4 regions of the Agarivorans albus genome follow, and region 3 is predicted to be linked to each of the others. Evidence: predicted binding sites of a transcription regulator. Region 3 holds the regulator's gene; each other region holds the start of a gene.
What was found. Region 3 encodes LexA, which represses DNA repair genes until DNA is damaged. Its sites were predicted from a motif close to TACTGTATNNNNATACAGTA; they were not measured.
Positions count from the first base shown of each region.

Region 1: the regulator LexA is predicted to act here: its motif matches at 2,364-2,383, upstream of K5620_RS03605 (SOS response-associated peptidase family protein).
Region 2: the regulator LexA is predicted to act here: its motif matches at 3,588-3,607, upstream of imuA (translesion DNA synthesis-associated protein ImuA).
Region 4: the regulator LexA is predicted to act here: its motif matches at 3,827-3,846, upstream of K5620_RS11385 (YebG family protein).

Region 1 covers NZ_AP023032.1:740,762-748,613, reverse strand. The annotation lists gene pykF (pyruvate kinase PykF) at 1-1,058, shown strand, start outside; gene K5620_RS03610 (gamma-glutamylcyclotransferase family protein) at 1,117-1,710, opposite strand; gene K5620_RS03605 (SOS response-associated peptidase family protein) at 1,753-2,319, opposite strand; gene K5620_RS03600 (methylglyoxal synthase) at 2,433-2,888, shown strand; gene K5620_RS03595 (super-infection exclusion protein B) at 2,890-3,528, opposite strand; gene dusA (tRNA dihydrouridine(20/20a) synthase DusA) at 3,643-4,635, opposite strand; gene K5620_RS03585 (hypothetical protein) at 4,824-5,414, opposite strand; gene K5620_RS03580 (glycosyltransferase family 2 protein) at 5,610-6,431, shown strand; gene K5620_RS03575 (chemotaxis protein CheX) at 6,648-7,115, shown strand; gene K5620_RS03570 (peroxiredoxin C) at 7,184-7,789, opposite strand.
Region 2 covers NZ_AP023032.1:2,615,282-2,623,133, forward strand. The annotation lists gene K5620_RS11950 (hypothetical protein) at 1-171, shown strand, start outside; gene K5620_RS11955 (bacterioferritin-associated ferredoxin) at 192-383, opposite strand; gene K5620_RS11960 (Nif3-like dinuclear metal center hexameric protein) at 455-1,207, opposite strand; gene K5620_RS11965 (DUF2517 family protein) at 1,274-1,477, opposite strand; gene K5620_RS11970 (DUF1853 family protein) at 1,614-2,423, shown strand; gene fbp (class 1 fructose-bisphosphatase) at 2,426-3,436, opposite strand; gene imuA (translesion DNA synthesis-associated protein ImuA) at 3,658-4,284, shown strand; gene K5620_RS11985 (Y-family DNA polymerase) at 4,312-5,694, shown strand; gene K5620_RS11990 (error-prone DNA polymerase) at 5,694-7,852, shown strand, end outside.
Region 3 covers NZ_AP023032.1:389,477-397,328, reverse strand. The annotation lists gene K5620_RS01840 (cytochrome c oxidase subunit 3) at 1-211, opposite strand, end outside; gene K5620_RS01835 (cytochrome c oxidase assembly protein) at 195-773, opposite strand; gene ctaD (cytochrome c oxidase subunit I) at 775-2,367, opposite strand; gene coxB (cytochrome c oxidase subunit II) at 2,379-3,485, opposite strand; gene lexA (transcriptional repressor LexA) at 3,777-4,424, opposite strand; gene K5620_RS01815 (hypothetical protein) at 4,719-5,132, opposite strand; gene K5620_RS01810 (hypothetical protein) at 5,490-5,672, opposite strand; gene K5620_RS01805 (hypothetical protein) at 6,226-6,558, opposite strand; gene K5620_RS01800 (hypothetical protein) at 6,701-7,171, opposite strand; gene K5620_RS01795 (DUF6678 family protein) at 7,283-7,708, opposite strand; gene K5620_RS01790 (hypothetical protein) at 7,823-7,852, opposite strand, start outside.
Region 4 covers NZ_AP023032.1:2,475,334-2,483,185, forward strand. The annotation lists gene K5620_RS11365 (exoribonuclease II) at 1-251, shown strand, start outside; gene prc (carboxy terminal-processing peptidase) at 319-2,331, opposite strand; gene proQ (RNA chaperone ProQ) at 2,358-2,987, opposite strand; gene K5620_RS11380 (GAF domain-containing protein) at 3,069-3,548, opposite strand; gene K5620_RS11385 (YebG family protein) at 3,553-3,813, opposite strand; gene K5620_RS11390 (paraquat-inducible protein A) at 4,107-4,547, shown strand; gene K5620_RS11395 (paraquat-inducible protein A) at 4,531-5,133, shown strand; gene K5620_RS11400 (MlaD family protein) at 5,126-7,729, shown strand; gene rsmF (16S rRNA (cytosine(1407)-C(5))-methyltransferase RsmF) at 7,742-7,852, shown strand, end outside.

The sequences.
Region 1 (7,852 bases), 350 kb from region 3:
TAGGCAACATCATCCTAGTAGATGACGGCCTAATTGAAATGGAAGTTATCGCAGTATCTGATGACGAAGTTAAGTGTACTGTTCTTAACAACGGTGACTTAGGCGAAAACAAAGGTGTTAACCTTCCTGGCGTTATCGTTCAACTTCCTGCTCTTTCTGCTAAAGATAAAGGCGACTTAATCTTTGGTTGTGAGCAAGGTGTTGATTTCATCGCAGCATCATTCATTCGTAAGAAAGAAGACGTACTAGAAATTCGTCAACTTCTTAAAGAGAATGGCGGCGAGAAGATCCAAATCATCTCTAAAATCGAAAACCAAGAAGGTGTAGATAACTTCGACGAAATTCTAGAAGTTTCTGACGGCATCATGGTTGCTCGTGGTGACTTAGGTGTTGAAATCCCAGTTGAAGAAGTAATCTTCGCTCAGAAGATGATGATTGAGAAGTGTAACCGTGCACGTAAGTTGGTTATCACTGCAACTCAAATGCTTGATTCAATGATCAAAAACCCACGTCCAACTCGTGCAGAAGCGGGCGACGTTGCTAACGCAATCCTAGACGGTACCGATGCAGTAATGCTTTCTGGTGAGTCTGCTAAAGGTAAATACCCTGTAGAAGCTGTATCTATTATGGCAACTATTTGTGGTCGTACTGACGCAGTAATGCCTTCTAACTTAGATCCAGCACGTGATAGCGGTAAACTACGCATCACTGAAGCGGTATGTAAAGGTGCTGTAGAAACTTCTGAGAAGCTAAGTGCTCCTCTTATTGTTGTTGCTACTGAAGGTGGTAAGTCTGCGAAATCTGTTCGTAAATACTTCCCACAAGCTAACATCTTAGCAATTACTACTAACACTAAAACTGCTGCTCAACTTTGCTTAACTAAAGGTGTTATTCCTCACGTTGTTGAAAGCATTGAAAGCACTGACTCTTTCTACGCGCTTGGTAAAGATTTAGCGATGGAATCAGGCCTTGCAAACAAAGGCGACATCGTAGTGATGGTATCTGGTGCCTTAGTACCTTCTGGTACTACTAACACTTCTTCTGTACACGTACTGTAAACTACGTTTATAGAAGCTAAAAAAGGCGCCTTAGGCGCCTTTTTTTATGCCCAAATTCTTAGCTATGAGCGACCGGGTTGTAATCAGCCAAATGCGCCATATCATTTAGTATCGAATCAATTTGCTCTAAGGCTAGAGCATCCATATTAATGGCCCTTGGGTAAATAGGTTGATGACGGTCATCTAACCAGTGGCTTACCCAATAATTGGTCGAAAGCAAAAACTCACGCGCGTATTGCTCATTTACCGCCAAACACCCTCGCAAACACACATCTAAATAAGACTGTAAAATAGGGCTATTGCTCTGTGGATGCCAATACTCTTTAGCCACATAGGTATATATTTTAACCGCTGGCTTTGGCAGCGTATCTAAGAGATCAAGCTGTGAAACATCGAGTAATACTCTATCGTAATCTTCTTCGCGTTTATCCAGTTCAGGCAAGAAGCTTTCATCAAAAGGAATCAGCACCCCATTCACACTAGCATTATTATCGGGGGTAATTACAACAGCGGAACGGTCATCAGCGCTTTTCAAACCACTCCAATAACGTTGGTAGCCATGTAACCGCGCAGCATACGCATGTTCACCAGGAAAGGTACACTGTCTGCAATCTGCATCAATTAAACTGCCATAACCAAAAATGTAAATCATCAATCACTCCTAGAAACTTGATGCGACAAAATATACTTGCAACTAAAACAAGCTAATCTGTGGGCTATTGCTCGACACATGATAATGAAACTGCTCCGCCTTATATTTACAAGGATCCCCGGCCAACCAGCGCAAGCCTTGCTCAAGTTCAAACAACAAAGGCATGCGATGATGATATTGCTGTAAAGCGCTCGCTGCAGCTTGAGTAAGAACAACTAAGTGCTGTTTTCCCTCAGGAGCCTGCAAATACAAACCGCCCAGCAATAATACATTTTGATGCTCCAAACTAAACTCAAAACGTTCTTGATTACGCCATTCATGCCACGCTTTTACTGGCAGTAAACAACGCTGGGTTTTCCAGGCGTTTTGAAACATAGCTTTATTAGCAGCGCTTTCTACTCGAGCATTAATAACAAGTTGGGGATGTTGAGGGTGCTTTATTCCCCAGATAAAAGGCTTACAACGCAGGGTTTCCTGCTCAATAATCAAAGCTGGCAACGACTCGCTAGGGCGATACTGTTTGGTTTCGCCAAAATCTAGAAATAACGAATCCACACCTACGGCTTGTCGTATTTCATATTCACCGCCAATCATTACGCTACCGCACACGTTTTTGTTATCCCACCTTGATTATCTGCTGGCTGTTGCTAGCTAATAGTAAATACAAACAGTAACATAATCTGTAGTAAACGCTTTCAAACTAATCGTATTTAAGAGGTAACATGGATACAACCACCCGCACCATGAACGTTCGCAAACGTATTGCATTGGTAGCCCACGACCATAAAAAAACGGCGTTAATTAACTGGGCGAAAAATCATCGCGAAGATTTAATTAAACATCAACTATTTGGAACAGGCACCACCGGCACACTGTTGTCACAGCAAGGGTTTGAAGTAGAGGCCTTGTTAAGCGGTCCAATGGGTGGTGACCAACAATTAGGCGCAATGATTGCGGAAGGTAAAATAGACTTAATGATCTTCTTCTGGGATCCACTAGACGCGGTTCCGCATGACCCTGATGTAAAAGCGCTACTGCGTTTGGCTGCGGTATGGAATATACCAATGGCTACCAACCAAGCGACGGCTGAATTTATCTTGGCCAGCCGTCACTTTAATCAGGAGTTTTCGGTAGATGTCCCCGATTACGCGGGTTATCTAAAACAGCGTACTAGTTAAACTACGCTGCCGTTTGGCTTTCGGTATCACCGGCACGGATCCTAAATAGTTTCCCAGAGTGAGTACGATTTGCTTTGTAATCTGGCTGTAAAAAGCGAGGGCGAATTGATTTCAAATGTTCAATTTGCTCTTCGTTTAACTTACCAACCGGTAAGCCTAAAGCTTTGTAACTCAATAATGGCCGCGCCGCTAAATTTATCATCATGTCCACATTGCTTCGCTGCTCGTGAACATGTTGATCATTCATTGGCTTTAACACACCATTTTCCATTAAGTTTGCTACGGCAGGCTCTTTTAACGGCAGACTTAATACGCTGCGACGAGTAATAATAAACTCGCGTAAAATAGCACGCTCAGAATGATCCAAACACGAGATCATCGAAGCGAGTCGTTGTAATTCTCGACGATGCTGAACGGCTCCCGTAATACTGGTCATAATCAACAACAACCCGCGGCTAAGAAAATAAGCCAAGCCCGTTACACAACTAATAGTTAACACCATACTCAGTTGCGCGTTTAAGCCTGCTTCAGGTAACCACTGCTTGGGAATAACCAGTAACATGCCACTGGCGGTAAGCACCCACGCCATAAAAATGTCTAATATGCCCCAGCGGGCGATTAAACGTCCTAAAAATTCCATTGTTTTGCACTCCTGACAAAAAGCTGACTCTTCGCAGGTAGTGATAGCAAGGGCTGTGCCAGATAATAATAAGGCCGCATAAAGCGGCCTCAATTAAACAAGTAAGCAAGCTAACTAGGCTTCTTGATGCTCTGGAACTAAGTCCATTGCGGCTTGCATCACTTCAATGCCAGCACCTTTCTTATGCGCATTCTCGCTTAAATGCCTACGCCAAGCACGCGCTCCCACACAACCTTGGAACAACCCCAGCATGTGGCGGCTAATATGCTGTAAACGGCCGCCTTGTGCCAAATGGTTTTCAATATATGGCAGCATTAACTCAGCCACTTGATGGCGGCTTAATGCTGGCTGCGGATCGTCAAAGATCTGTTGATCCACATCCGCTAATAGGTAAGGGTTTTGATAAACCTCGCGGCCTAGCATAACGCCATCAAGATGCTTTAAGTGTTCTTGCACTTGTTCCAAGCTAGCAATTCCGCCATTTACGCTTATGGTTAGCTGCGGGTAATCAGCTTTTACTTGGTAAGCTCTTGGGTAATCTAACGGAGGAATATCTCGATTCTGCTTTGGACTAAGACCAGACAACCAAGCTTTACGCGCATGAATAATAAAGGTTTCGCAACCAGCTTCAGCCACCGGCTCAATAAAGTCTTTTAGAAACTGATAACTATCTTGCTCATCGATACCAATCCGTGTTTTTACCGTCACTGGAATCTTAACTTGTTGCTGCATTTTACTAACACATTCCGCCACCAGCTCAGGCTCGGCCATTAAACAAGCGCCAAAACGGCCATTTTGCACGCGATCTGATGGACAACCAACATTCAGGTTTACTTCGTCATATCCCAAATCTTCAGCGCGTTTTGCACATTCGGCTAATTCCTGCGGATTTGAGCCGCCCAGTTGTAAAGCTAGTGGATGCTCTTGCTCAGAGAAGCCTAAGTAATCCCCTTTGCCATGTAAAATCGCACCTGTTGTTACCATTTCAGTGTAAAGCAGAGTATTTTTGCTCATCAAACGGTGGAAGTAACGACAGTGACGGTCAGTCCAATCGAGCATAGGCGCAACAGAAAAGCGATGAGGTTGGTAAGGTGAAACTTGGGTCATGGGCTCAACATAATAATAAAAAGCTAAAAGATCAAAGCACTACGTTCGTAAGCCAAGCTTGTTTTAGCTAGCCGCTATCAAGTGCATCTAAATACCTGAGTTAACTTAACTCAGCCAGCAATTATACTACGGCTGAGTAGGTATTGCCCAATCTTGTCAGAGAATACTTTGCCTTAACTAAGCTTTACTTATTCGAGTAAAAATTGAAATTCGCCAGCTTTAACCCACTCGGCTAACCAGCTTGCACGGCCTACAAGTTTGCCTTCATAACGCTGCTCTCCATTAACTGAGTACACGCCACGTTTTGGCACGATACTAAAAGCCAGCTGCCAATTAGAATAGCCATTGATAGAGCTATCTTTTTGGGGCTCGGGGAGCCTTGCAAACTCACCAACAAACTCATACACCTCTGCTCCACTTCTATCAATAAACGAACCGCTTAAATCAGGCTGAATAATCAGTGATATAGTCCAGTTTTCAGCCGCCAACTGCTCAGCATTTGGGTAAACAAACACCCTACCATGTGCTTGTTTTCGCAACTCAAGTTCGCCATTAAATACTGTTATCCAGCCATTGTGGTAAACGGTTTTATCATGTACCACTGAGCCCATATTCCATTCATCGCCGTCGCGAAATGGCTCGGTATAACGAATGGTTCGCAAATAATCAGGGCCTTCAAAATTGAGCACAAACATTTCATCATGGTTTATCTCTGCAGCAGCATAAACAGCGCCTTCAAAAAGAGAGAAAAGAAAAGCTGCAGCGATTAATTTCTTCATTTCACTTCCTTGTATTTAACCATGCAATAGGCAAGGTCTGTTGAGAGTGCTAGTTCAAACTCTACGCCGGCATCATCGATAAACTTATCTTAAGTCACTTGCTCAACTAACTTTAACTGGTAGTCTGGCATTTGTAATAACTAGCACAACTGTATAAAACCTGATTAAGGTGATGAAACTTTCAAGGATGAAAGAATGGAAGCCAAAACCTCGGTGGTGATCCCATATTTTAATAATCAGCAGTTTATTTCTAAAACTGTGAGCTCTGTAATCGAACAAACTCAGCCAGCGCTAGAACTAATCATTGTGAATGATGGTTCAAGCAAGGAAGCCCGACAATACCTAGAGCAATTTAGCTCGGTGGCGACTATTGTTGATCACCCCAGTAATCTCGGAATAGCTGAAGCACGAAACAATGGAGTTAAGGCTGCCAAAGGTGAGTTCATTGCATTTCTAGATGCCGATGATTATTGGGATAAACACAAACTTGCACTTCAACAGCAAATTATGGAGAGCGAGCCGGAACTCTCTGGTTGTCACTGCGCCACCAATATCTTTTCTGAAGAAGGTGAAGCCAGCGAAACCTGCGACGCTAAACCACTTTATCTTAGTATGAGTGATAGCCTGGTAGACTCGCATATTGTTCCTTCGAGTTGGCTAGTTAAACGAAAAGACTTTATCGAGGCTAAGGGCTTCGATTCTCAGGTTATCGCAGAAGACTATGATTTGTTTCTCACACTGCTTGCCAAAGGTCATCGATATAAGTTTATTGCGAAACCACTGGTGTGGTTTCGCAGAGCAAATCAAGGCAACGAGTCTGGTCGTTGGCAATACATTTTTTACGGGCGCTTAAAGGTGTTTAAAAAACACTGGCAAGATTTATATAAAACAGGGGGGACTTGGGCACTGTGTAATAACTTACAGCGAACCTTTGAGCTAGCAGCTTGGAGATCCAGCGGCATTCATTATTATCTTTTTAGGCTTTTCGCGACGATAATTCCTAACAACTATAAATGAGCCGAAGGCTAAAAGGATATAAATGAGAATATCAACTGAGTCTCAACGATTCAGTGAAACACTTCTTAAAAATATGACTAATAGTTGCAGCTCATCGGATCTCGTGCGATTCTTATAATAATTCTCAATAGTTTTTGTGGCTTTGGTCTTCAGCCTGTTTAAGCGCTTGATTTAAATTTGACCAAAATCACCCACAGTAGGAAGTTATCGGTCACTATGGACGTAAATTTTGTTAACCCTTTTCTAAAGTCTCTTTTAAACGTGCTCGAAACCATGGCTCAACTAGAGCTAAAGCCAGGTAAGCCAGGGCTTAAAAAAGATGAAATTGCACGCGGTGATGTTTCTGGACTGATTGGTATGGTTGGCCCACAAACTAAAGGCTCTTTATCAATCAGTTTTGATAAAGGCTTGGCTATTGAAATTATGCGCCGCATGTTAGGTGAAGCGCCAGAATCTATTAATGAAGAAGTCACCGACATGGTTGGTGAAATTACTAACATGGTGACTGGTGGTGCGAAACGCTTACTGGCTGAAGATGGCTACGATTTTGATATGGCGACCCCGGTGGTAGTATCAGGTCCGTCTCATACCATTACTCATAAAACTGAAGGACCTAAAGTGTTGATCCCTTTCACTTCTATTCATGGTCACGCCACCATAGAGATTTGTTTCGAAAATATTTAGTTTTATGCGATAAATACAAAAAAGCCCGCTGTTGCGGGCTTTTTACTTTCTAGCTAACTAGCGGCTTATTATAGGCCTTCAGCGTTAGCAGATAAGTACTTAGCAACGCCTTCAGGGCTTGCGTCCATACCTTCTTTACCTTCTTCCCATTGTGCAGGACATACTTCGCCGTGCTTCTCGTGGAAGTTTAATGCGTCAACCATACGTAGCATTTCGTCAATGTTACGGCCTAAAGGTAGGTCATTAACTACTTGGTGACGAACAACACCGTTAGTGTCGATTAGGAAAGAACCACGGAAAGCAACACCAGCTTCTGGATGCTCTACATCGTAAGCCTGACAGATTTCGTGTTTAACGTCTGCTACTAGTGGGTATTTAACTTGACCAATACCGCCATCTTCAATAGCAGTGTTACGCCATGCGTTGTGAGAGAACTGAGAATCGATAGATACACCGATTACTTCAACGCCTTTATCTTGGAAATCTTGGAAACGGTGATCAAAAGCGATCAACTCAGAAGGACAAACAAAAGTAAAATCTAGTGGGTAGAAGAATACTACCGCAGCTTTACCTTTGATGTGCTCACTTAGCGTAAAGGCATCAACAATTTCGCCGTTACCTAGAACAGCAGCGGCAGTAAAGTCTGGAGCAGGACGACCAACTAATACACTCATTTCGTATTCCTTGTTAAATAGGTTATCAATTTCGCTATAAATAATGCGCCAAAATTGTCGACT
Region 2 (7,852 bases), 2.2 Mb from region 3:
TGGATTTTGCTCAACGTAAATAATGACAATCGTGGATATTGGCAAACCATAAAGCAGCGCTGTTTAGAGAAACAGGTGTCGTTAGCGATATTAGGCGTGCAGCCTGAGCTTATTCAATATTGGCGGGATAAAGGATTTGATTTGTTAATTCACCGCGATGAAGCGGATTAAGTAGCCTAAGCAAATGCTTACTAGGCTACTTCGTAGTACTTAGGTGTAATAGATAATTCTTTATCAATGATGGTTTTTGCCATTCTGGCACATTTTCCACACTCAGAAGCAACGCCATTCTTTTTGCGTACATCAGCTAAGTTTTCACAGCCCTGTTGTACTGCTTCTTTAATTTGCTTATCAGTAATGCCGTGGCATAAACATACAAACATTGCTTCACCTCATCAATCACAATAAAGCAATTATATTGCGAACTATTATCATTCGCAATATCTTTTTAGGCTTATACCGGATTATCTACATCAATAAAGGTAACATCTAGGTCATGAGTTTCTGCCAGCCACTCCCCTAGTGCCTGCGCGCCGTAACGTTCGGTAGCGTGGTGGCCAGCGGCAAAGTAATCAATGCCCATCTCACGCGCAGTATGTACGGTGTTTTCAGAGATTTCGCCGCTAATAAATGCATCTAAGCCCTGCTCAGCAGCCAAACCAAGATAGGATTGACCACCACCAGTGCAAATACCTACTTTTTGAATACTATGGCCATTAGCAATGTGCAAAGGTTTACGTTGCAGCACCTGCTCGATACGTTTGGCAAACTCTTCACCGGAAAGTGGCTCTTCTAACTTACCTACCATGGCTACGCTACGCGGATCCCACGCTTCCAAGCCGCGCTTCAAAGTAATGCCAAGGCGCTTAGCGAGCTGTGCGTTATTACCAAGCTCAGGATGTACATCTAAGGGTAAGTGGTAGCCATAAAGGTTAATATCGTGGTTTAACAGCGCTTGCAGGCGACGACGCTTCATACCGGTAACCACTGCAGCTTCGTTTTTCCAAAAGAAGCCGTGATGAACCAAGATAGCGTCGGCTTTATGCTCAATGGCTTGGTCAATTAAAGCTTGGCAAGCTGTAACACCAGTAACAACTCGCTTAACCTCTGCACGACCTTCTACTTGTAAGCCATTGGGACAGTAGTCTTTAAACTTAAAGCTTTCTAAGTGCTGGTTTAATATGTTTTCTAATCGGGTATTTTTCATTACATTAACTCACAATGGTTTGGCACATTGTAAGTAGCAGACCCAGCTTTAAACAAGCCTTATAGATTAGAACAAAACAAACTGGTTAATTTTGTCAGCTTGCTGCATCCAACTTGGACGATCATTGCGCTTAATCCACTGGCGGTGTAATGCGCTATAGAAAGGCGCTCTTAGGCCAGCAAGGGCAACAAAAGGGAAAGAAACCAAACCCACTAAAAATAGTGCGATACGACGAACGATGATAATGCTGGTAGAAAATTGCTTACTCATTTCGAACACCTCAACTGGTTAGACCACCAAATGGTAGCTAACATTTGGTAATAAAACTACAAAAACCGGTAAAACAGTCGAAATAAAAAGCAAAATATTTAAATAAGTGTAAATTAATAACAAAAGGGCAACATTTGTGAATAAAAAAGCATGGGAAAATGATCTGCACTGGTGTTTAAACGCGCCGGCTTTGCTGCCTCATGCCCTGCCTTTTATGGTTGACTCTACCTGGCAGCAACAGTGGCAATGGACGCTTAAGGAGCATTTACCCCATATAGCTGAGCCACAGGCTAACTCTCGCTTAGGTTTATATTTTGAGCAATTGTGGCGGAGCTTAATTGAAGCACACCCAGAATGGCAGCTACTCGCCGATAATGTCGCTGTGCAACAACATGGGCGAACCCAAGGCGCTATCGATTTTTTGCTGGTAAACCATCAGCAGCAACAAATAGAGCACTGGGAGCTAGCGGTGAAGTTTTACCTAGCACGTAATGCTTCACCTTGCGCTTCTGATTACTTGGGGCCCAATCAACAAGACAGACTAAGCAATAAACTCAGCAAATTACTGCTCAAGCAAATCCCTTTAGGTAAACACCCACAGATCCAAGCATTAGCCAAAAACTATGCTAACTACTCTTTTAAACAGCGCATTGTGTTGCCCGGGTATTTGTTTAGATTAGGCAATGATAGCCACCCCACTCCACAAAATTTGCATTGGTATAGCCTAACTCAATGGCAGGCAATGCAAGCTCAAGGGTGGTATATATTAGCTAAGCAGCAATGGCTTAGCCCTAACACTTATCCACTAAGCAAAGCAGGTAATGTAGTAGATGTTTCACGAGGCCCTGTACAACTCTACTTACCAGAGCAAGCAAAGCAGCAGGAAAAGCGTATCTTTGTTTGCCCTGATGATTGGCTCACCAGGGCAAACAATATTAAGAGCTAGTTTTACTGTTCTTCAGATGAATACTCTCGCATCATCTCTTCAACGGTTTCAACCATATGTTTACTGCCACAGAAGAAGGGAACCCGCTGATGCAGCTCTTCTGGTTCAATATCCATAATACGAGTAAAGCCATCACTGGCCTTGCCCCCTGCTTGCTCAATCAAAAAGGCCATCGGATTACATTCATACAATAAACGTAACTTCCCTTTAGGTGCAGAAGCCGTTGAGGGGTAGATGTAAATTCCGCCTTTTAGCAAGTTGCGGTGAAAGTCAGACACCAAAGATCCAATGTAACGCGAGGTATAAGGTCGATTGGTTTCTGGTTCAATTTCTTGGCAGTACTTTAAGTACTTCTTAACCCCAGTTGGAAACTTAAGGTAATTACCTTCATTGATTGAGTAAATTACCCCGTCATCAGGAATGGTCATATTCTCATGAGAAAGGTAAAACACGCCTAACGATGGATCACAGGTAAAACCATGTACCCCATGACCTGTGGTATATACCAGCATCGTCGATGAACCATATACCACATATCCTGCAGCAACTTGGCGATGACCCGGTTGCAAAAAGTCCTCTAATACTGCTGGCGCACCACAAGGGCTGATACGCTTATAAATTGAGAAAATGGTCCCAACCGACACATTTACGTCAATATTTGAGGAACCATCTAAAGGATCCATTAGCACAACGTATTTACTGTCGATAGAACGAGCACTGTCAAAACTAACAAACTCATCTTCTTCTTCAGAGGCTACGCCACAGACCTCACCACGCGCTTCAAGCGCCGCTTTAAATTTCTCGTTCGCATATAAATCTAATTTTTGTTGCACTTCTCCTTGCACATTTTCTACGCCAGTAGCGCCGATAATATCAACTAACCCTGCTTTGTTGATCTCACGGTTAACTACTTTAGCGGCTAAACGAATAGCCCCTAATAGCTGAGTAAGCTCCCCTGTGGCATCGGGAAACTGGTGTTGTTTTTCTATTATGTATTCACCAAGAGTTATCATTTTAATCCCTATTTATTAGCACGCTTCCTATGAAAACCTTTTCAGCCTTCAATGTTATTTTGCAAGTATTTACGAAAAATTACTAGCACATCAGTTTAATTGTCATACATATAAAGCAAAAAAAACATTTGCAAAATCTCCAAACAAAGAATACTGTATATTCATACACTGTATAAAAAAACAGTTAAACTTCGACATTGACTTAGAGCATGGAGCGAACAATGGCACAACAAATTGAACAACTGCTACAAAGCAACAAGGTATGGCAAGGCAGCCAATGGCAACACAGTCATCTTGACGTTCATTCAAGTGGCTTTGCACAACTCGACCAACAACTACCTAACCATGGTTGGCCACAGGGCGGCATCACCGAGGTGCTGTACGAAAAACATGGCATTGGCGAGTTACAATTATTGCTTCCTGCTCTAGCTAAGCTTAGTCAACAATCACGCTGGATTATTTGGGTTGCACCACCATTTATGCCTAATGCCCCTGCACTACAACAACACGGCGTAGATATTAGTAAAGTCATTGTTATTCGACCTGAGCAGTGTAGCGATGCCCTGTGGACCATTGAGCAAGCATTAAAAAGTGGCTCTTGTAGCGCAGTATTAGGCTGGTTAGACGGCTTAGATTTAAAAGCCAGCCGCCGCTTGCAGTTAGCAGCAGAACAAGGAGATTGCTTAAGTTATTTATTTAGACCGCTACAGCAACAACAGCAAAGCTCTAGCGCCAGCGTAAGAATGGCCTTGCACCCTAGCAAGTCACCAGAACACATTAACTACCATCTGCTAAAACGTCGTGGTGGCGCCCCGCTCTATGAGCAACACATTCCACGACTTAATTAATGCCGATGCCTTTTATGCAAGTGCAACATGTATTGGATTTACCTTGATTTTCCCCAGCTCGCGTTGGACCTACTACAACGCGAGCACCCTAGCCAGCAGGCCTTGGCAATACACCACAACAAACAAATTATTCAGTTAAACCAAGTTGCACATAATTTGGGGGTGTATTTAGGCTGCTCACTCAATACGGCTTATCAGCTGGCACCTCAGCTCTGCTTATACCAACAAAGCGATTTATCTTGCGATGCTTACTTTATGGGTTTAGCTCAACAGGCTTTGCACTATTGCGCTCAAGTCGCCACTCACCCCGATAATGGCTTATATATAAGTGGTGCCGGTATGCATACCATTTACCCTAAACCAGAGCAGCATGTGTCTAAGTTGGTACAACACTACCAGCAACAACAGCTTAACTTTCGTATTGCCCATGCCCATAGCGCGATAGCTGCCCGCTGGTTAGCTCGATCACAAGATATTAAGCAAGCAGGATCGGGAATTACTCAGCTAGCAGATTTACCACTGAACTTTAGCGACTTACCCTCTCACCAAATCACGGCTTTACAAGCGATGGGCTTATATACCATTAAACAGCTTAATGGTTTACCTCGGCCAGAGCTGCGTAAACGTTTAGGCGAAGATAGCCTAGCGTTACTCGATCAAGCTAATGGGCGATTAACGACTCCACTACGCTTCATCACAGCACAAGCCCATTACCAGCAACGTTTTCCTTTATTAGCCGAAACCCACACAATTCAAGGTTTAATGTTTTCACTGAAACAGGCTTGCCAGCATTTTCAGCAGTGGTTAAGACAACACCAGCTTTGCAGCAATATATTGGTCCTGCACTTAAATTTTAGAGATAAACCCAGCGAACAAATTATCTTAAAAAGTGCTCGTTTATTACAAACCAGCCAAGATTGGCTAGCACTATTTCGCTTAAAGTTAGAATCTACTCGCCTAGCAGCTGCGGTGATTGAGTTTAGCCTAGATTGCCAAGCTCTTTATCCCCTTGGTCACCAAATCACCGGTTTGTTTGAACAACAGCAACCCATTGGTGATAGCTTGCTGTTTGACCAATTAAGTGTGCGTTTGGGCGAGCAAGCAATTAGCCGCTTAAGCTGCCAAGCAGATTTTCGCCCCGAATTCGCCAGCCAATACCAGCCTTTGTCTCGGCATGAGACACTTAATTACCCTAAACAGTTTGCTCGCCCTTGCTGGTTACTGCCGCAGCTAAAACCCATCAATATTGAACATTACACCCTACTCTCTGAGCCCGAACGCATCGCTAGCGGGTGGTGGGATGAACAAAGCATTAACCGAGATTACTACATGGCGCAAAGTCCCAATCAAGGTCTGGCTTGGGTATGCCAAGAAAAAAAACAGTGGTACCTGCACGGCTGGTTTGCCTAATGAATAACACACTTTTCGCCGAGCTTAATGCCCAGAGTAATTTTAGTTTTTTATACGGCGCTTCACACCCAGAAGAAATGGTAGAGCAAGCCCATCGTTACGGCTATCAAGCCATTGCCATTACTGATGAATGCTCATTAAGTGGAGTTGTTCGAGCTCATCAAGCCGCCGAACCATTGGCCATTAAGCTTATTGTAGGTAGCCAGTTCACCACCGATGAACAATGCCAATTGGTGGTTCTGGCTAAAAATATTAAAGGTTATCAGCAACTTTGTCGCTTTATTACTCAAGCAAGAAAGCACAGTAAAAAAGGCAGTTATCAAGTCACACTACAACAATTTGATCAACGACTTAACCAATGCTTACTCTTGGTTAAAGCCACTCCTGCGCTACAAGCAATACACCTTAAACAGCTGCAGCAATTATCTCAAAACCTCTATTTACTGTTACATAACGACTTATCTCAACCCACTAAAGTGCTAAATAGCTATCGGCAATTAGCCAAGCAACACGCAATACCCTGCCTTGCATCCATTAACCCACGCATGCACTTGGCTAATAGAAAGCGCTTAGCCGACATTCTTGACGCTATTCGCCAACACAGCACAGTGCAGCAAGCCGGTTTTTTATTAAGCAGTAATGCCGAACGTCGCCTATTACAGTGGCCTCATTTGCAACAGCGCTACTCTAGTGACGAATTAGCCCTTAGCACTCAACTTGCTGCGCAATGTTGTTTTAGTCTTAATGAGATCCGCTACCAATATCCTAAAGACAATGTACCGGCGGGTTACAGCGCCCAGCAATATCTGCGAGAACTTGTTGAAACAGGCATACAACAGCGTTTTGGTGAGCAGCTTTCTGCTGAACTACGAGCACAAATCGAACATGAGTTGAGCTTAATTAGCGAGCTAAATTACGAACACTACTTTCTCACTATTTACGATATTGTGGCCTACGCACGACAGCAAAACATTCTCTGCCAAGGGCGAGGCTCTGCCGCCAACTCAGTGGTGTGTTATTGCTTGCATATTACCGAAGTTAACCCCAGCCAAGTAGGTTTACTGTTTGAGCGCTTTATTTCTAAAGAACGTAATGAACCACCAGATATCGATGTCGATTTTGAACACCAGCGCCGCGAAGAAGTCATTCAATACATTTATCAAAAATACGGCCGTGACCGCGCTGCTTTAGCTGCCAGTATTGTCACCTACCGCACCCGCAGTGCAATTAACGAAATAGGCAAAGCCTTAGCTATTCCTGCGCATATACTACATGGCCTTAACCACAATATTGATTGGCGTGATGGCAGTAACTCAACCAGCCAAAAAATTGTTCAAGCTGGCCTATTGCCAGAAGCCAATGCACGCAATTTTGCTGAACTAGTGGAACAACTACGCGGCTTTCCTCGTCACTTGTCACAACATGTGGGCGGTTTTGTTATTGCCCAAGACAAGCTGTGTGACTTAGTCCCCATAGAAAATGCCGCCATGGCCGATCGCACTATCATCCAGTGGGATAAAGATGACTTAGAAGCACTACATTTAATGAAAGTAGATGTACTGGCTTTGGGAATGTTAAGCGCCATTCGCCGCTGCCTTGCCAGCTTAAGCCAACGAGAACAACGCACCATTAGCCTTAGCGATATTCCACAAGATGATAGCGCCACTTACGACATGTTATGCAAAGGCGACAGTGTGGGCATTTTCCAGGTTGAATCTCGCGCACAAATGAGCATGTTGCCACGGCTAAAACCACGCAACTATTATGATCTAGTGATAGAAGTGGCGATTGTTCGCCCCGGCCCAATTCAAGGCGACATGGTGCACCCTTACTTGCGCCGACGTAATGGCGAAGAGCCGGTAGATTACCCTAGCCCAGAAGTAGAAGCCGTATTAGCGCGCACCCTTGGCGTGCCAATTTTTCAAGAACAAGTAATTAAGTTAGCCATGGTAGCAGCAGGATTTAGTGGCGGCGAAGCAGACCAACTGCGTCGCGCTATGGCCACTTGGAAGCGCAACGGCAAGCTAGCCTACTTTCGCGATAAACTCATCAACGGCATGCAACAGCGCGGCTACCCTGTCGCATTTGCTGAGCGTTTATTTTCGCAAATTCAAGGTTTTGGTGAATACGGCTTTCCCGAGTCTCATTCAGCCAGTTT
Region 3 (7,852 bases):
TCTCCTGGATAACATTGCCAAACCAACCAAACATCATGGTAACAATTACCACAAAGCCACATGACAATATCCAAAGGCCGTAGCTTTGTTCACTGCCCATTTGTTGAACAGAAAAACCAGCGCCCATGGCGATTAGGAATAAACCCACCGCGCCAACAATTGGCCATATACTTTGCGCAGGAACGTAATACTTCTCATAAGGCTGCGTCATTGCTCACCTCTCCATCGGCACTTACTTGTGCAGTTTCAGATTCAATCGGCTCGCCCTCTACGGCAAATAAGGTGTAAGCCAAAGTTAAGGTATTTATATCTTTAGGTAACTCAGGATCTACATAGAAAAACAATGGCATGTCTTGTTGCTGACCCGGAGCTAGGGTTTGCTGCTCAAAACAAAAACAGCTGACTTTTTTTAGATGATTGGCCGCCAAACCAGGGCTAACCGAAGGAACCGCCTGCACCGTGCCACGTTTGGGAGTAAGGTTACTAGCACTAAAATCAACCTGTAGTGTCTCACCTGGATGGACTTTTACTTGGTTAACCTTAGGGCCAAACTTCCAATTAAGCCCTTGCGGTACATAGCTAATAAACTCCACGGTTACGGTGCGCTGTTGGTCGGTAACAGGGCTTATTTCACTGGCTTCTGTAGCTGTTTTGCCGTTAATGCCGGTAACCTGACAAAATACGTCATACAGCGGCACTAAGGCGTAACCAAAGCCGAACATAGCCACTACTACAAGCAGCAGCTTTGTGACTAAACGGCCATGGCCAAGCATATTATTTAATCTCCGGCGGTGTAGAGAAACTGTGGTAAGGCGCTGGCGATGGCAATGCATCCCATTCTAAGCCCTCTGCGCCTTCCCAAGGTTTAGCCGGCGCAGGTTCACCGCTTCGAATACACTTAATCACCATGTACAAGAAGATGAATTGCGACAAACCAAAGGCAAAGCCACCAATACTCACAATGGCGTTAACATCGGCAAACTGCAGCGCATAGTCAGGAATACGCCGTGGCATGCCACCTAAGCCTAAGAAGTGCATAGGGAAGAACAACACATTTACCGAGATAAGCGAACACCAGAAATGTAGCCGGCCCAGGCCTTCGTCGTACATATTACCGGTCCACTTAGGTAGCCAATAATAAGCAGCGGCCATAATCGAGAATACCGCGCCTGTTACTAGTACATAATGGAAGTGTGCCACCACAAAATAGGTATCGTGATATTGGAAATCCACCGGCGTAATCGCCAACATCAATCCCGAGAAACCACCAATGGTGAACAGCACAATAAAGGCCAGTGCGAATAACATCGGCGTTTCAAAGGTCATTGAGCCGCGCCACATGGTGGCTACCCAGTTAAATACCTTCACCCCAGTAGGCACCGAGATCAGCATGGTGCAAAACATGAAGAACAACTCAGCCGCAACCGGCATACCAGTAGTAAACATATGGTGCGCCCACACAATGAAGCTTAAACCAGCAATAGATGCAGTGGCGTAAACCATCGAGGCATAACCAAATAACCTTTTACGAGAGAAGGCTGGAACAATCGCCGAGATAATGCCGAATGACGGCAAAATCATAATGTAAACTTCAGGGTGGCCAAAGAACCAGAATATGTGCTGGAACAATACGGGGTCTCCCCCACCAGCAGCATCAAAAAACGACGTACCAAAATACTTATCTGTAAGCACCATGGTCACTGCACCCGCTAATACCGGCATCACAGCAATCAGCAAAAATGCAGTGATAAACCAAGTCCATACAAACAGCGGTAACTTCATGTAAGTCATGCCGGGTGCACGTAAGTTCATAATGGTAACAATCACATTGATCGCCCCCATAATCGAACTAATCCCCATAATATGCACCGAGAACACAAACAAAGCGGTACTGTCTGGGCTGTAGTTAGTAGAAAGCGGCGCGTAGAAAGTCCAACCAAAGTTAGGGCCACCACCTTCCATAAACAACGAGGCTAACAGCATGGTGAAAGCAAAAGGTAAAATCCAAAAGCTCCAGTTATTCATGCGTGGCAAGGCCATATCTGGCGCCCCAATCATCATCGGAATCAGCCAGTTAGCCAAACCGGTAAAGGCCGGCATTACTGCACCAAACACCATGATTAAGCCGTGCATGGTGGTCATTTGATTGAAAAAGTTAGGTTCTACTAACTGTAAACCTGGTTGGAACAGCTCGGCGCGAATCACCATCGCCATCGCGCCACCGGTAATAAACATGGCAAAACTAAACCACAAATACATTGAACCAATGTCTTTGTGGTTAGTGGTTAATACCCAACGCATTAAACCGCGCGGGGCACCGTGATGGTGCTCATCATGGTCAGCATGAACGTCACTAATCGTGCTCATTATCTCTCTCCCTACTGCGCTGCGTTTTGCACGGCCACAACATCCTTGGCCTGCACTAAATCACCGGTATCATTACCCCAAGCGTTACGCTCGTAAGTAATTACGGCAGCCAGCTCTTTTAAACCTAGCTGTTTACCAAAGGCTTGCATCGCAGTGCCCGGTACACCATTCACAACTACTTCAATATGTTTGCCCACATCACCAATAGCGATTGGACTGTCTTTCAAACCAGGGAACACACCTGGTAAGCCTTCACCGTTAACTTGATGGCAAGCCGCACAGCTTTTGTCGTAGACTTTTTTGCCCAGCGACATCAGTTCGTCTTGCTCCATAGTCATAGCAACCAGCTCTAACTCTTGAGCTTGCTTGGCTTGATAAGCGGCTTCTTCCTCGGCTAACCAAACATCATAATCGGCCTGCGTTTTAGCGATAACCACAATCGGCATAAAGCCGTGGTCTTTACCACATAACTCAGCACACTGGCCGCGGTATATGCCGGGTTTATCAATGATGGTCCAAGCCTCATTAATAAAACCTGGGTTGGCGTCTTTTTTAACTGCAAAATCCGGTACCCACCAGGAGTGGATAACATCTTCCGAAGTCATCAAAAAGCGTACTTTTTTATCGATGGGCAATACCAGCGGACGGTCTACTTCAAGCAAGTAGTTTTTGCGTTTTTCCAGCTTGCCGTTAACTTCATCCATATCAGATGCCAGCACACTGTAGAATTCCAGTTCACGGTCAAAGTATTTGTAATGCCACTTCCACTGGGAACCTGTTACTTGAATCGTGATATCGGCATCGGAAGGATCTTCCATGGCCAGCAGGGTTTTAGTGGCAGGAATCGCCATCCCTATCAATATAATGAAAGGAACGATGGTCCAAATAATTTCTACTTTGGTACTTTCATGAAATTGAGCCGGCTTGGCCCCTTTAGATTTGCGATGATGAAAAATAGCCCAGAACATGGCGCCAAACACCAGCACCCCAATAGCACAACAAATATAAAAAATTGTCATGTGCAGGCCATAAACCTGCTCACTAATGGCGGTAACACCCGGACGTAAGTTGAATGACATTTCTTGCGCAAATACTTGCGACGAAAAGAATGTCAGCATTATTAGCTGAATCCATCGGCCCACAGCGCTCTCCTTTGCTAGTAGCCAACGACAACAACTCTCCAAACTAGGAAAGTAGCTGCAGAAAAAGGGAAATCCCCCACCCCAAAAGTAGTAGACAGCAACAGCTAAATACAAGCTACTGCTTATAAATTAACCCCTAAGTTAAAGAAATGTAAATATATTGTTGAGATTTTTATGGATAAACACAAAAGATGTGATGCTAACGACAAAAGCCCAAATCGGGCTGATTTGGGCTTAAAAAGGGCGGAACTTATTGCTATATAGGGCTTACATCCAATCGGCAGTGCGAATAATACCTACCGCCAAGCCTTCGATTTCGATGCTTTGATATTCTAAATCAACTTCAATAGTTGAGAGCTCTTCATTCTCTGGGTGCAAGTAAACCATTTTACCGTCGCGCTCAAAACGCTTAACTGTAACATCGTCTTCTAAACGTGCCACCACTACTTGTCCATTATGAACATCATTGGTTTTGTGCACTGCTAACAAGTCACCATCCATAATGCCGATGTCTTTCATACTCATTCCCTGCACCCGCAGTAAATAATCAGCATGAGGATTAAACAAGTTAGCATCTACCGCATAGTGCGATTCTACATGCTCCTGCGCCAAAATAGGCTCGCCGGCAGCCACTTGGCCAATTAAAGGTAAACCGGGTTCTAAGTCTTCGGCTACTGGCTCATTAGCGCTGGCTGGCAAATACTCTTCACTAATGCGAATACCACGCGAAGCACCAGGGATCATCTCAATAGCCCCTTTCTTAGCAAGTGCTCTTAGGTGCTCTTCTGCCGCATTAGCGGAACGAAAGCCTAATTCTTTAGCGATCTCTGCACGGGTTGGCGGCATACCCGTTTCGGAAATATGACGACGAATTAATTCAAATACTTCTGTTTGACGGGGTGTTAAGGGCTTCATAGTCTACCTGTAAGTTTATACAGCACACTGTTAGTATATACAGCATGAGCAATGAAGCAAGGATTTATCTAAATCAGTGACTTATTGTAGGTTTCAGTTTCTTTGGAATTCTTTTCGCTACTTTAAAACTACACCCCATATTTAGGGACGTACTTCACAAATAGATAGAAGTTAGGGTAAAAGAAGGATACAAAGAGTCTAACTCACTTTTGGACAAAAGCGTGTTTGGGTGATGACTTATTCAATGGTGTTTCGGATTAGCGAAAGTATGGAACAGTTGGTGTTAACGCCTTGTTATGAATCTCGTACAGCTAGCTTTGAACGTTTCATGTACTTTGTCAGAGTGTTCAATGTATCGTGTATTTCAGCAACACAATAATTGTATTTTAGAACTTCAAGTGTTCCAGCTTCAGGAGCTGGAAGTAAGGAACGACCACCATCAACAGCGACTAAGATCAACCTATCGATAAAAGAGCCGTCATAATACAAATCACACCAATAACCTCGAGCTTTAGTATCTGCATGACAATTCGCCCAAGGCTCAACAAAATTGCTATTTTGTAAACCATCTTCGAGATAGTTCATTCTAAACCTAAGGCGTGGGTCTTCAGTTAGGAAATATTCACTTGACCAATCCGTAGATATTCCTTTCCAGTCAACTTTCGCATCTGTTGTAGTTATAAAATCAAGTACCTCTTCAAAAGTCATGTCACGTACAGCTTTTCTGTCTGGTACAAAGTATTGAGCAACCGAAGGACTAGCGAGGAATAGCGATGATAAAAGACCAAGTAGGAACGCTACTGGCTCAATCTCTTTACCCGCAATCCAAAAATACCCCAGCTAATAATGCGAAACCAAAAAACACGCCTCCCAAAACCCTGAGTGGATGCGTGTACCTCTTTATCCAAAGATAAATTGAAACAATTACTTTATCCATTTCCACCTGATTCATAACGCCCAAATAACGGGCTTAAAAAGTTTGGCTATTAAAGCGAGCCACGAGCTGAGCCAAGCTTTTTAAGTCCATTCGTTGATTTGTTTGTTATGTGTGTTTGGCAAACAAATCTAATTTTTTAATGATAATTCGATACTCGTTTTTAATTGACCTAGTGTCACGATGCAGTCACGTTGCCCCACTGCCAAGTTATTCAAGTGAATATATATTTCACCATTATTATCGTTGTATTCTATTTTTTTAGATTTATTAATAATTGAAGCCAAGACCATTTCGATATTTGCGTCATTCACTTTGATATAACTCCTGTACTTATACACATAACGCCGCCATTTGCGGCAAATTTGGAGTGGTTTGATTTGTGCCAGCGTAAGCGAAAAGCACAAAACGAACCACGGAAAATTTGTCCAGCCCGCTTGCGGGCGATGCAAGATGGCTTTGTTAAGTGGACAATACCATTGAACAAAAAACTGCCCTTTTGACCGCAGTATGCAGGTAAAACCTACTATTTGAAAGCACTACAAATACCGCACGTATTTGATAGATTGAGCCAACCTACAACGACGAATTGTGGAGGATCTAACTACCCAACCTTTGGAATGCGATTGGCTATGCCTGGGCACCACCATCTCGCTTTAGCAGGCTGTATGAACACCGAACCTGTTGAAGCACCCGCCCATTTTGCGAATGGATACATACTGCAATTTATTTACCCAAGCTCTACGTTTTTTGAGACTTTGGGGCTTTGCACTTAACGCCGCCATAAGCAGACAAGTAATAGCTTGCTAAAATGTGAAGCGAAGCGGAACCGAGCAAGCTGTTGCGGGTCCGCTCTTAATGGCCTTGTTAGGTATTTTTATTTGCCAATGAATGAGAAACCATATTTACACCTATTGCAGCAAACACAAAAGGAGCTAAATACTTTAGGTAAGAAGCAAAAAGCCCTACAAGTATCCAGAACTGGGAAACTTCAGGGGTATTAACATTATAAGTAGTTGTAGCATCATTTAAAAATTGAGCCGCACCTACCACTAACGTTGAGTAAAAAATTAGAATAGTTCCTTGCTTAAGAAATTCTCCGTTAGGTGGCTTCTCTGCTTTGTATAGAGCATAGACCCTCTTTCCACCATAAAATATAATTGCTATTAATCCTATTAACCACAATACAACTGATACCAAAATTTAGACTCCTTCTTGATAAATACCTAACGCCTCGTTAAGAGGCAAAAAGTTGTTGGCTAAAATAAGCGACGAAGGAGCAAAAGCCAACTGTTTTTTGTCCTTTTAAACGACTTGTTATAAGCCGATTACACTAAGGCATTTAGCCTAAATATGGAAATGCACACCAAGCTAATATAGAAAAAAATAATAAGTTGGCGACATATCCTGCGATTTGACTCTCTTTTTTGATAGCCCAGAAGCAAATTCCTAATACCCCAGAAAATCCAACTAAATTTTCTATAGCTACTATTTTAGTGTGTAACTCACCTTGATATTTATACCCGTATTCCCAAGAGACCCAAAAATATTTGATACTTAGAAGTGAAAGCAAAAATGTTAAGCCCGTTACAATTTTAAGAAAGTGCTTACTTTGAGAGATTAGCTTAAATTCAATCAGGTAAATTATTGGAATAAATAACAAATAGAAAAAGGAAACGATCCAAGCAAGAATTACTTGATAAATTGGTATTGGATTCCAAGGTTTCATAACGCCAGTAGCCATCATAAGGCTTGAAATTGCAACAAGCAGAATTGCCCCACCGAACATCCATTTATGCTGAAGATTACTCATATGTACCTTTAGGCTTATAACGCCCACGTTAAGGGGCGGCTAAAGCTTGGCTATAATTTGTGAGGAACGAACGTCAGCCAAACTTTAGACGTCCAATCCTTTAACTGCTTGTTATGTGTAATTGTATAATTGGACGCTGTCGCTATGTCTTAAATACCCGTAAATTCTAACACCTTCTTCTGTTATCGAGAATTTAGCTGAGTTATCAATGCATATTTGAATTATTTTACCAATATGATCCACTACTTCATCGTTTAGTAAAGCGCCTCTAGAGTGACTAATTTTGGCATTGATATCAATGAATTCTAGAGCCAAGAAGTTACCCCATATTTGAGCTAACTCTGACGTAAATGGAAAAGTGGCTTCTGGCTCTGGCCAAGTAGTACCATCAATATAAGTAACTTTGAAACTTATTAGTTCATCGACTTCATTAAGATCATGAAACAGCTTATTCCATTTAGTGTTATTCATAACACCATTTAATTTGTGTTGTTCGATAAAGTTAATTATTTGAAACTTTGAATTATGATTTAACACCGAAGCTTCCATTACACATAACGCCGCAAACAGGGGCAAAGGCCAGCGGCTCGCAGCGTTGTGGCCTTTGTCCACGCGAGGAGCGAAGCGACGAGTGCTTGCTGATTTGCCTTGTTAGAGTACATGCAGCCCGGTGTTTTGTGC
Region 4 (7,852 bases), 2.1 Mb from region 3:
CAAATACATGTTTGTTGGCAGAAATTAGCAATATAAACCGTGGTGGCCTTAATATTCGTCTAGTTGACAGTGGTGCCTCGGCTTTTGTTCCAAAAACCAAGCTTGCGGGTAAAGATGAAGAACTCACCATCGAAAGTGAGTTGGGCCGTTTAGCCACTAAAGACAAACAGTATTGCGTGGGTGATACCATCTCTGTAAAGATTGTAGAAGTGAAAAAGCTACAACAATCAATCGTTGCAGCCCCCTGTTAGTTAGGCTTTAAACCAATACAAAAAAGCCAGCGATTAGCTGGCTTTTTTTATCGACAACTAAATTTGTTTAGCTTGGATTACGAAGTTCTAAGTAATCAACCGCAATCTCTGCAGCTTCAGTTAAAAAAGCATCATCCAAATCAATATCTTTTGGCGCGTCTTCTAAGTCTTTAACAGGTTCCAGTTCAAGGCGAACTAAACGCTCATTTAAGCGAGCAAGTTGTTTCTGCTCTTTTTCATCGCGCTGAGAGATCCTCGCTTTTTCATTAAGACTTACCGACTTCATATCTTTGTCTTTACGATAATCAGCTATATCACTAATGATGTATTGAAACTCTGGATCATTTGCAATGCGAGCCTGATGCTTTTTATCTAAAGCTTCAATATAAGGGCTAACATCGCCAAGCAACTTATAGTTAGCCGCTTTAATTTTATCCCAAGGCAAAGCATTATCTTCAACGCTCTCTCCCGTTTCTTCCGGCAACAAGGCAGAAGGATAAGAGATATCAGGAATTACGCCGCGATGTTGAGTACTACCACCGTTTATACGGTAAAACTTAGCAATGGTGTACTGCACATGGCCAAGTTCATTTTCGTACAAGTCGTAAATTCGACCTAAACCGCGGTGCTGCTGCACAGTACCTTTACCGTAACTTTGCTCTCCAATAACAATGGCTCTGCCATAATCTTGCAAGGCAGCGGCAAAAATTTCAGATGCTGAAGCGCTGTAACGGTCGATTAGAATAACCATTGGGCCACTGTAAGTGACTGAATTACTAGTATCGTTGTTTACCGTAATTCGACCAAGCTGGTCGCGCACTTGTACAACTGGACCTTGTGGAATGAATAAACCGGTTAATGCGGTAGCTTCTGTTAATGCTCCACCGCCGTTGCCACGTAAATCAACAATCAAAGAACTGATATTCTCTTCGTCTAATTTACGTAACTCTTTGCTGGCATCTTCACTCAAATTTACATAGAAACTAGGAACATTAAGCACCCCTACTTTCTTGCCTTCAATTTCTATTACTTCGCTTTTCGCGGCGCGGTCTTCTAGGCGAACTTTGTCGCGAACGATATCAACGATTTTAGTTTTACCATCTACTTTGCCACCTGATGCAAGTATCTCAAGGCGAACAGTAGTGCCTTTTGGACCTTTAATTAGGTCAACTACGTCATCTAATCGCCAACCAATAATGTCAACGATTTCATCTTCACCTTGAGCAACGCCAACAATTTTGTCTTCTGGACCTAATTGGTTGCTCAGCGCTGCAGGTCCACCAGGAACCAAACTTCGAATCACGGTGTACTCATCTTCACCTTGCAGCACTGCACCAATGCCTTCTAATGAAAGATTCATTTCCATTTTGAAGCGTTCTGCAGTGCGGGGAGAGAGGTAACTAGTATGTGGTTCGATGGCGCGAGAATAAGCGTTCATTGCAGTTTGGAAAACATCTTCACTGCCGGTTTGCACTAAACGCTTAATCGCACTGTTATAGCGCTTGGCCAATACTTCGACAATTTTGTCGTGTTCGCGGCCTGCTAACTTTAAGTTTAGCGCATCGTATTTTACTTTTAAGCGCCACAGTTCTTTAATCTCAGCTTGTGTTTTAGGCCAATCAGCTTCGCTGCGATTAAATTGAAACTGTTCGTCTTTAGTAAAATCCATTGGCTCGTCGAGCACTTGTAAAGAGTATACTAATTGTTGGTAGCGACGCTTAAGCGACAGGTCGAACATGGAATAAAGCGGTTCCAATCTGCCAGCTGGTATGTCTTGATCTAGGCTGTAGCGATAACGTTCGAAGCGTAAGAAGTCTTCTTCCAAAAACAAGCTACGGTTGTAGTCAAGTTGCTGAATAAACTTGTCGAAGATTTCGCTTGATAATTCATCGTCGAAAGGAACACTGCGGTAGTGAGAGCGGGTATATAAAGCGCTAATTCTTTTTGCCGCTGTAGCATGTTGGCTTTGCTGGCTTAAAGTGGGTAGCGCATCTTGTCCTAATGTAGGCGTTTGAGCCAACAACAGAGTTGAGTAACTAAGCGTTAAAAAAAATAGCCACAGACGGCTCAAATATTTCATAGGCACCTATCTCACTACTAAATCAATTATGCAACGATATGTTCTGCTTTAACTTTAACTAACATACCGCTTTTAAGTGTAACAGCAATGCCATCTTTTGTTACTTCTGAGATCTGACCCGGCATTGGTGTTTTTCCAACCAATACACGAACTTCCTTCCCTGCAACTAAATCTTTACTGTCGATTTTTTCAATCGGCTTCTTCTCTGCTGCTGGTTTGCTGTCGCTAGTTTTAGGTTTACTAGTACGCTTGAAATCAGCTTTTGGTTTACGTGCAGCAGCTTTGTTTTTGTCAGCTTTTTCAGCTTGAGCCTTTTTGTTAGCAAAGGCTTTATCTTTGCTTTCTTTTAAGGTCTTTTGTGCATGTTCTACATGCTCTTGTTCAATTTCTGCGCCCTCTACTCCGTCTAAATCAACGCGTTTAGAGCCAACTTTTACGCCATGTAGGTAACGCCAGCTAGACGTATATTGACGCAGAGCAGAACGTAGTACGGTATTACTTACTTTCTCGTCTTCTTTTAGACGTTCAGCTAAGTCCTGAAAAATACCAATTTTAAGCGGCTTGGCTTCACCTTCTGTAGAAAAACAGTTTGGGAATTGTGTCGCCAAATATTGAATGACTTCTTTGCTATTTTTCAGTTTGTTAGTTTGTTCCATGATGACCTTTCTTATACATCTTTACTGGTACAGCGACAGGGCTGATTTCGGCTATTATAGTGAGCGTATATTGAAAAGCCATTAAAAATGCACATCACTTAGTTTATTTTCCAACACCTTAACTAAATACTCGATGCCAATTTGGTCACTTGGCTCGAATCGATTAAGACGTGGACTATCAATATCTACTACGCCAAACAGTTCACCATTAAGGTATAAAGGCACTACGATTTCTGATTCGCTAGCACTATCACAAGCGATATGCCCCGGAAACTCATGCACATTTTCTACACGGAAGGTTTGTTGCTGCGCAAAGGCCGAACCACATACGCCTTTACCAACTTGTATTGAAGTACAGGCAGGTTTACCTTGAAATGGCCCCAAGAACAGCTGTTTTTTGGCTTTATCGGCTAAATAACACCCTACCCAGTTAATATCTTCTAACTCGAGCCATAATAAGGCAGAAAAATTTGCCAGATTAGAAATATAAGGTAAGTCTTTATCTAACAAAGCGTCTAATTGCTTACTTAGTGTCAAATAACGAGAAGATACATCTGTCACTGCATTACTCCTCGTCTTCTATCATCGATGCATCAAACTCCTGACCTTTAAGCACTTGTTGCAGTGCATTTCGCTGAGAAGAAAGGTAGAAGCCTAAATTCTCGGCTTGTTGCTCGTTCATCTTAGGTTCTGCATGCTTTATCATTAATGTAAGCTGATCAGCTACGTCTAACATTTTGTCGTAATTGTCGGCTTCTTTTTTTGAACTAAAAGTCATTTTCTCTACACCGTTACGTTCGACGACATATTTAATAATTACAGCCACCGCTGCCTCCATTTACTGTTTTTATATACAGGGTAGTATGCACCATTCACTTTTAAACTACTAGTGACAAATTTTTACAGCATAGTTAGCCTGACTTAGCTAATATGTAGTGTATGAAATCTTCTGAGTTATCAAAGCTATCCATCTGCCCGAGTTGCGATTTGTTGGTCGACACCCAAGCACATTGTAGGGCTGGAAACGTATTAATATGTCCACGTTGCAAACACACACTTGCGCGGGGGCGTAGAGCCCGTTTCTCTAGCCAATTTGCCTTAGCGTTAACGTGCTTGATTATGGTTACGCTTGCTAACACTTATCCGCTGTTGAGCTTTACATTCCTTGGGATCCCCAGTTCAGCCAATATTCTACGCGGCACCGTGTTGTTACTCGAAAACGGCTATTATTTGGTAGGGTTCAGCGTGGTGCTAGCTAGTTTCATCGCACCAATTCTGCTATTCAGCTTAATCTGTTATACCTCTTTGTCTTTAAGCAAAGGCTGGAAAGCCCCCTTTTTGGCAACAGCACTGCATTTTCAAGACGATCTTATTCACTGGAGTATGATTGAAGTCTACATCGTTAGTTTTTTGGTAGCTTTGGTTAAACTAGTAGAATACGCAGATATCGATTTGGGCTATGGGCTTTGGTGTATCTGCATCACCTTGCTACTTTCTACCCGCCTAATTCAACGTATAGAGCCAGCGGAATACTGGGAGCGTTATGTACACATCCGCTAAACAGCTAGGCTTAAAACAATGCAGGCACTGCAAACTGTCAATGCCCGAGGAACAAAGCCACTGTCAGCGCTGCCATATGCGAGTGCATTCACGAACCCCTCAAAGCATGCAAAAATGTTGGGCTTTTATCATTGCCGCTACTGTAGGACTGTTCCCAGCTAACTTAATGCCAATAACCGTTTTAAGTACACGCGGTGCCCCCCAATACGAAACCATTATGTCTGGCGTGATCAGCTTAATTAAAGACGATATGGTAGGTATTGCCATAGTGGTATTTGTCGCCAGTATTGTGGTGCCTGTAATGAAACTTGTCGGCCTGGTTGTTATCTTATTGAGCCTGCAATTTAATTTGAATCTGAACAATCGACAACGGATTGTTATCTATAGAATAATTGACATTATTGGTAAGTGGTCAATGCTCGACCTTTTTGTTCTGTCTATCATGATTGCAGTATTTGAACGAAATAATTTAGTAGGCGTGGAAGCAGGACCCGGCGCCACCGCATTTGGCGCAGTAGTATTGTTAACACTGTTCGCAGCAAAATCTTTTGATACAAGACTAATTTGGGATAAACAACTTGAATAACGCTAGTAAACCGGAACTTAAAAAAGAGAAGGTAATCTCCCCTATTTGGCTGTTGCCCATTTTGGCTGTGCTGTTAGGCGCTTGGCTACTATTCAAAGCTTGGTCTGAAGCAGGTGTGAAAATCAACATTGTGTTTGATAGCGCAAAAGGTATTACCGCTGGGCAAACTCAGTTGTTTTACCAAGGTCTAGATATTGGCGTAGTGAAAACGGTAGAACTTGCACCTAATTTAGAAGGCGTAATTGTAGTTGCAGAAGTTAAACGAGAAGCAGAGCAGTTACTAAAAGAAGATAGCCAATTCTGGCTAGTAACGCCCAAAGCGTCGATTACAGAGATTAGCGGTTTAGACGCGCTAGTATCTGGTAACTACATTGAACTAAACCCCGGCAAAGGTAAATTTAGCGACGACTTCGTTGCACTTAATGAACCTCCTAATATTATTAGGGGTAACGGTTTAAATGTACGCCTTACATCAAACGATTTAGGCTCTCTAAATATTGGCTCCCCTGTTTACTTCAAAAAAATAAAAGTAGGAGAGGTACAACGTTATCAATTAAATGATCAACACCATGTAGAATTTGATATTCAAATCAAACCGCAATTCTCTCATTTAGTGAAAATTGATACTCGGTTTTGGAATGTAAGCGGTTTTGAGGCTGATATCTCTCTCGATGGGATGCAAATCTCTAGTGAAAGCCTAGCCAGCGTGATTTCCGGTGGCGTCAGTTTTGATAGCCCCGTTCAATCTGCTATTGCAGATAAAGGACAAAACTTTACCCTCTATGACAATCTTAAAGACTCTCAACGTGGTAAAGCTATTCAAATTACCATGCAGCAGCAACATGGCCTTGCAGCAAACCGCAGCAAGCTAATTTATCGCGGTGCGGTAATAGGGTTTATCAATGATATTCAAAATACCGGAAGCCACGACCATTTTTTAGCAAAAGCCTTGGTCGAGCCTAAGTATGAAGATCTGTTTAACGATACAACCCAATTAGTCCTGATAAAGCCTGAAATAGGATTAAACGGAGTTAAAAATCTTGGTGCGCTAGTTGGTGCAAAACAAATCGAAGTGATTGCAGAGCAAGGTGAGCTTCAAACTGAGTTTACCCTTACCACATCACCAAAGCCTCCCGTTGGAAGCAAGTCCATCAGCTTTACCACTAACAATGTTAAGGGTTTAGCAGTTAACAGCCCGATCGTTTACAACGGGCTAACCATTGGTAAAGTGACTGAAATCGACTTAATAGATCGCAGCTTTGAGCTAAAAGCTTTTATTCAGCCTCAATATACCAAACTACTTACCCAAGGCAGCCGATTTTATAACCAAAGTCCGCTAACTGTGGAAGCTGATCTAAACGGAATAAGTTTTGAAAGCAGCGGTCTGAGTGGCTTTATAAACTCCCCAATCATATTGATGCCCGGACATAGCAATGCTCTCAGTAAGCAAAGTCAATATGCCCTGCATCACAACAAACAAGCTGCTCAATTGTCTAAAGCAAAAATAGAGAAACCTTTATCGCTGCGCCTAAATACTGATTATTTAGGGTCATTAGGAGAAGGGGCGCCAGTTCTTTTCAGACGAGTACCGGTAGGAGAAGTTGAGCACTACAGCTTGTTAAAAGATGGTAGCATTGACCTAAAAATTAAAATCTTTGGCAACTATCGACACTTAGTAACGGATAACAGTCGATTCTGGCACGCATCAGGACTGGAAATTAAAGCCAGTTTAGAGGGTTTGTCGGTAAACAGTGAATCACTTAAATCACTGGTGATGGGTGGTATCAGTTTTGATCACTTCGAAGAACTGGCTAAGGAAAGTATCCGAACTGTTCATAAAACTAAACAGGATGCAACTAAGCGTCATTTAGCGATTAGCCTAACAACTAACGATAGCCATGGCCTCTACAACAACATGCCGATTAAATACCAGGGGCAGCAAATTGGTAAAGTCACCAACTTGCAATTCAATGATAGCCTTTCCGAACTACAAGCAGATGCTGAGTTGGACTTCCCCTTTTATAGAAACTTCGCCCGCAGTGGCGCCCTATATTGGCAAGAAACAGCCTCTATCAGTCTATCTGAAGTAAAAAACTTAGATACCTTGGTAAAAGGCGATTTTATTAATGCCCTTCCGGGAAAAGGTAAGCCCTCACAACAGTTTGTTTTACAAAAACAAGCACCAAATACCGACACAAATGCTTTACAGATTTGGCTTAGCAGTAGCCACTTTGGCTCCTTAAAAGTCGGCAGCCCAGTACTATATAAGCAGTATCAAGTAGGTTTTGTTGATGATGCAAAACTGGCTATGGATGGCTCAAAAATCTTAGCTCGCCTGAACATAAACTCAGCATATCGCCACTTAGTGCGAGAAAATAGTGTCTTTTGGAATGCCTCGGGCGTAGATGTAAAACTTGGCCTCGGTGGCGCGAACATTCGTCTTGATTCAATGGAAACACTATTAACTGGCGGCATTGCGTTTGCGACACCCGATGAAGAACCTACAGCTAAACCAGCAAAGGATCAGGATAAGTACGAACTACAGCCCATTTATGATGAAAAATGGTTACAATGGAGCCCTTCCATTGAGCCATAGAAAATCTGCATTTTGACCAAACCAATAATTTATCCAGCTAAATTCATAGAGCGCATTGAGATAGATCTTCCAAGCGACTTGAGTTTAGCTGGCTTCAAAGCTATTTGTCAGCAGCCGATGCGC